One region of the Shimazuella sp. NTD250 genome, then DNA from elsewhere that is predicted to be linked to it. Evidence: riboswitches for the same ligand, from Rfam matches in the RefSeq annotation. Region 1 holds a riboswitch; the other holds the start of a gene.
The links. Region 1 has a riboswitch for FMN ahead of AC5WOF_RS11555 (ECF transporter S component). Riboswitches for the same ligand answer to the same signal wherever they lie in the genome.
Positions count from the first base shown of each region.

Region 1 (2,402 bases):
ACAGAGCATTTTCTCTGTTTGGACTGTTTTTATCCGTCAATATAAATAAATCTTAGGGATGAAAATTTGTCATTGAACTCTTTAGGCAAACTGGCAATTTTCCCACCTTTAATGAGTTTAGTTCCAGTTTTTCAAACCCCTTTATTTAAACTCTTTTATATAGGCAATTTTGTTTAAAAACAATAAAAGCTGCTACTTACTTAATTTGAATGGACGTAATTTTGTTATCAAACATACGAGGTATACTGCCCTCACTACAAGATTTGTCTACCAAAAAACTTCCTTCCGCACCTTTATAATTAGCATCATTATAAAATATCATCTTCTTACCTGGTGCCAATTTCACCTTGAAAGAAGATGTTTTATTATCAAATTTGTATTTCTTCAAATCCTTCACACTATGGCAAAACGACACTGATTTCCCTCTGAAATTTTTGTATTGATACAACGTGAAACAATTTTTTGATGCATGAGCTGGAGCTGCATGAGTATAACTTGGTAATGCAACAGCACCGAGTAATGCAAGAGCGAATACAAAAGCAATAATTTTTTTCATTTCTACACCTCTTTCTTTAAACTCTTATATATTATAAGACTATTACAGTTAAAAATAAATTCAAAAAAGTAAAATAAGTATGACTATAATTACTTAAATCCTCTACGTAAAATAAAGTGACTCTGGTGTAAATTCGTCAACATATTGACAATATTATCTTTATCTATATAATAAAAACGTATAAACTTCATATGGTATCCTTCGGGGCAGGGTGAAAATCCCGACCGGCGGTGATGGTTATTTAACCTCAGTCCGTGACCCGAGTTGGCATGTGCCAAAGCGGTGGATTCGGTGCGATTCCGAAGCCGACAGTATAGTCTGGATGGGAGAAGGATAAGGAAACAGAGCAAAAAAATGATGTGTACTTGCTCTTGTTTCGATGTGCTTTTTTTCTACGTAAAAAAAGCCTGTTTCGTTATGAAATCAAACCCCCGAAAGCAAAGTCTTTTGGGGGTTTTTTATGTCCCCGAAGACCAGCTGAAAGTAAAGAAAAAGGAGAATTATTATGCAAACACGCAAGCTGGTCCTAATGTCTGTTTTAACGGCAATTGCATTACTCATGCAGTATCTGAATTTCCCATTACCACTTTTTCCTTCATTTTTGAAAATCGATTTTAGCGAAATTCCTGCGTTGATTGGAGCCTTTCTCTTTGGCCCACTTTCTGGCGTGCTTATTGAGTTTCTCAAAAATGGATTGCATTTTCTCTTGTCAGGAAGTGAAACCGGTGCTGTCCCACTAGGACAAATGGCCAACTTTGTCGCCGGCAGTCTCTTTGTGGTCACATCTGTAGGGATTAGCAAAAAGATCACGGGGCTCAAAGGTATGATCATCGGTACAACCATCGCAACTATCTTGATGACCGTATTGCTAACCATAGCCAATTACTTTGTCATCTTCCCTTTGTATAGTTATTTGATCAACTGGACAGTCACAGGTGAAGCAAAAAATATACTAATATTTTACGGAGTAGCTCCATTTAATCTCTTAAAAGGTGTCTTAATTGGTGTGTTATTTATCCCACTCTACCAAAAGTTATTTCCAATATTATCTCTACAAGCAAGAAGATAACATTGCATTTTATGTGAATTAGCCTCTCAGATCTGAGAGGCTTTGTTATTCTCCTCAAATTGTTTAAAAGTGTCATCTAACTTTAATCACCAACACAAGGGCTTTGACATAAAAAAAGCATCCCATCAAGTTGTCTTTCTTGATCAACTTTTGGGATGCACATCTTTTATTTTTGTAACCGCCCGCTTACTTGTTCCTTCCAAATCTTGATACGATGACACTTCTACACTTCCTAACTAACCCTCTACCAAATCCATACTATCTGCTGGCTACGTGTGGTTTCACTTCAGGTTTTACTTCTGGATGCACTACATCTTGAGGCTGAACATTTGGAGCTACCAAAGGAGCTACTTGTGGCTTCACTTCAGGCTTTACTTCTGGATGTACAACATCAGCAGCTTGAGGTTGTACATTTGGAGCTACTACAGGTACTACTGTTGGTTGTACATTTGGTTTCACTTCAGGATGAAGAACATCTGCATGGGAGATTGCTGGTAGAGCTGGGATTGCAAATCCAATTGCTAAAGCAGAAACCGCAATAAATTTTGTGAATTTTTTCATATAAAACCACTCTCCTAAATTTAATTGTTTTCATTTCGTATCCTGACGGTGACACTACACTTTAAACAAAAATTATCTGCCGGCTACGTGTGGTTCAACTTGAGGTTTTACTTCTGGATGCACTACATCTTGAGGCTGAACATTTGCAACTACGAATGGTGCTACTTGTGGCTTCACTTCAGGCTTTACTTCTGGATGTACAACATCAGCAGCTTG
Region 1 is NZ_JCAJZS010000004.1:148,610-151,011, reverse strand. It holds gene AC5WOF_RS11560 (beta/gamma crystallin-related protein) at 197-556, opposite strand; FMN riboswitch at 750-894, shown strand; gene AC5WOF_RS11555 (ECF transporter S component) at 1,062-1,625, shown strand; gene AC5WOF_RS11550 (hypothetical protein) at 1,884-2,186, opposite strand; gene AC5WOF_RS11545 (hypothetical protein) at 2,259-2,402, opposite strand, start outside.

Region 2 (2,402 bases), on a different contig from region 1:
CCCTCTTAACATGGCAGCATTTACTTCACTTCCACCCTCTACCAACAAGGATAGTATTCCTTTACTTCCAAGTATCTTTAACATCTGTTCTATACTTACTCTTGAATCAGAACCAGTTGAAAATACTTGAACACCAGCTTCTTGAAAAGCAGCCTCTTTAAAAGGATCTTTGGCATCCGTCGTAAAAATCCAGGTAGGAGCTTTCGTCGTGTTTAATATTTTTGCCGTAAGTGGTATTCGTAAAGTGCTGTCTAAAATAATGCGAACTGGATGGATACCATTTCCTTCCGGCAGTCGAGTCGTCAGCTCTGGATCATCTGCGATTACTGTGTTTGCCCCCACTAAAATTGCGTCTTGCTCGTGGCGAAGTTGATGTACAATTGCTCTCGATTCTACACCAGTAATCCATCTACTATCACCGTTTTTGGTAGCAATTTTTCCATCTAACGTCGTTGCCGTCTTTAGTGTAACAAAAGGTTTTCCTGTTTTTCTATGATGAAAATAAGCTTCATTCAACTGTAAACATTCTTGTTTGTTAACTCCTTCTAAAACTTCAATTCCTGCTTCTTTTAATCTAGCAATTCCTTTTCCTGCCACTAATGAATCTGGATCACCAGAACCTATGACTACACGTTTTACACCACATTCAATAATCTTCTCCGTACAGGGCGGTGTACGTCCAAAGTGATTGCAAGGCTCAAGGGTTACGTATATCGTACTTCCTTTCGCTTCATCTGCCGCCATATGTAGTGCATGTACTTCTGCATGTGGAGTTCCTGCTTTTAGATGGGCACCTGTTCCAAGTAAACGGTTATCTTTTACTACAACTGCACCTACCATAGGATTTGGTGAAGTTTGTCCAGTCGTTGCTTTTGCTAATTGAATAGCCAAATTCATCCAGTGTTCATGAATTCCCACCTGATACCTCCTAATTTACGACTTATACAAAAAAACGACCAAACTAGTGTTTTGGTCGAGGTTTAACTTGCATGCCGAATGAACCTTTATGTTTGTTCAAACAAAAAAGGTTCGTTCTATCCCTCTCCCATCCAGACTATACTGTCGGCTTTGGATTTTCACCAAATCCACCGCAGAATACGAAACGATTCTGCGGGTCACGGGCTTAGGCCTCATGGCACCTCACCGCCGGTTGGGAATTTCACCCTACCCCGAAGGACACTATATATATCTTATATTCGAAATTATTGACATCGTAACACAAACATATCGTACTAATCAATAGTTAGTCGCTAACCCCAATTTTTCGATGTCGCCATATACAATAGGACTGTGAAAAATAGAGAAATAATGGTAGTATGCAGCAACGCTGCAAGTAATTGTCCACCACTTAAAACCACAATAATACCTGATACTGCTTGTAGTGTTATCAAAATAAAGCCTAACGAAGCTGTCTTCTTGAGTTGTATTCTATCTTGGTATTTTACCAAAATGACAAAAAGTAATACCAACATCAAAATCCACAATGAAAATGCTGCATACCGATGGAGTACTTGAATACCAGCTGGTGTAGAAAGACTGGGCAACAACTGAGGTCCACATAAAGGAACATTGTACCCGCAAGCCATTGTAGCATCTGCATGACGCACTAGAGCACCAGAATATACGACGATATACGTATAGATGACATACAGCCAAAGAAATATGCTGAACTTCTTCCCTACAGGAAAACGAGTAGGTTGATTCTCTTTCATCAGTCGAGTTAGTTCAATATTGAGCAATACAACACTAGCAAAAGAAACCAAAGAAAACCCAAAATGAAGTGCTAGAGCTGCATTTCTTTCGAATTCTCCTTGAAAAACAACGGTAAGTGCTCCAAGAGCTCCTTGCAACACTACAAAAAACAAACTATAAAATGCTAACCAACGAATTCTTTTCTCTTTCCAGAAGGAAATCCAGCACCAGATTGTAAGAAATAAAATAAGGAAACCAACCCCTCCAGAAACAATCCGATGACTATATTCGATGACAGTAGCAACAGATACATTACTTGGTATGAGTTGTCCTTGGCAAACCGGCCAACTATTTCCACAGCCTTGTCCAGATTCGGTAATGGTAACGATGGAACCATGGATGAGCATAAGATAAGCCCCAAATACTGTTAGCCAAGTGAGAACACGTAAATATCGATATTGTTTATGCACGTGAATAGACCCTCCCTATCCAATTACACATTGTAACACAGATAAGACCTATTCTTAGAATAGACATAAAAATGTCAAAATCACAGAAAGGTAAATATTCATAAAAAAAGCACTCCGATTGAGTGCTTAAATTTTAGGTGGCGGGAATATTCATACAGGCTTCACGGTTTGTTTTAAAAGTCTTGACGGAATTTTGTCTTTTTTGACAATATCTTCATATGTTTCGCGTTCCACGATGAC
Region 2 is NZ_JCAJZS010000003.1:312,025-314,426, reverse strand. It holds gene ribD (bifunctional diaminohydroxyphosphoribosylaminopyrimidine deaminase/5-amino-6-(5-phosphoribosylamino)uracil reductase RibD) at 1-897, opposite strand, end outside; FMN riboswitch at 1,034-1,181, opposite strand; gene AC5WOF_RS09665 (COX15/CtaA family protein) at 1,251-2,162, opposite strand; gene lysA (diaminopimelate decarboxylase) at 2,313-2,402, opposite strand, start outside.
Region 2: linked by a shared signal. The riboswitch ahead of ribD (bifunctional diaminohydroxyphosphoribosylaminopyrimidine deaminase/5-amino-6-(5-phosphoribosylamino)uracil reductase RibD) and the one ahead of AC5WOF_RS11555 (ECF transporter S component) in region 1 are both predicted to bind FMN.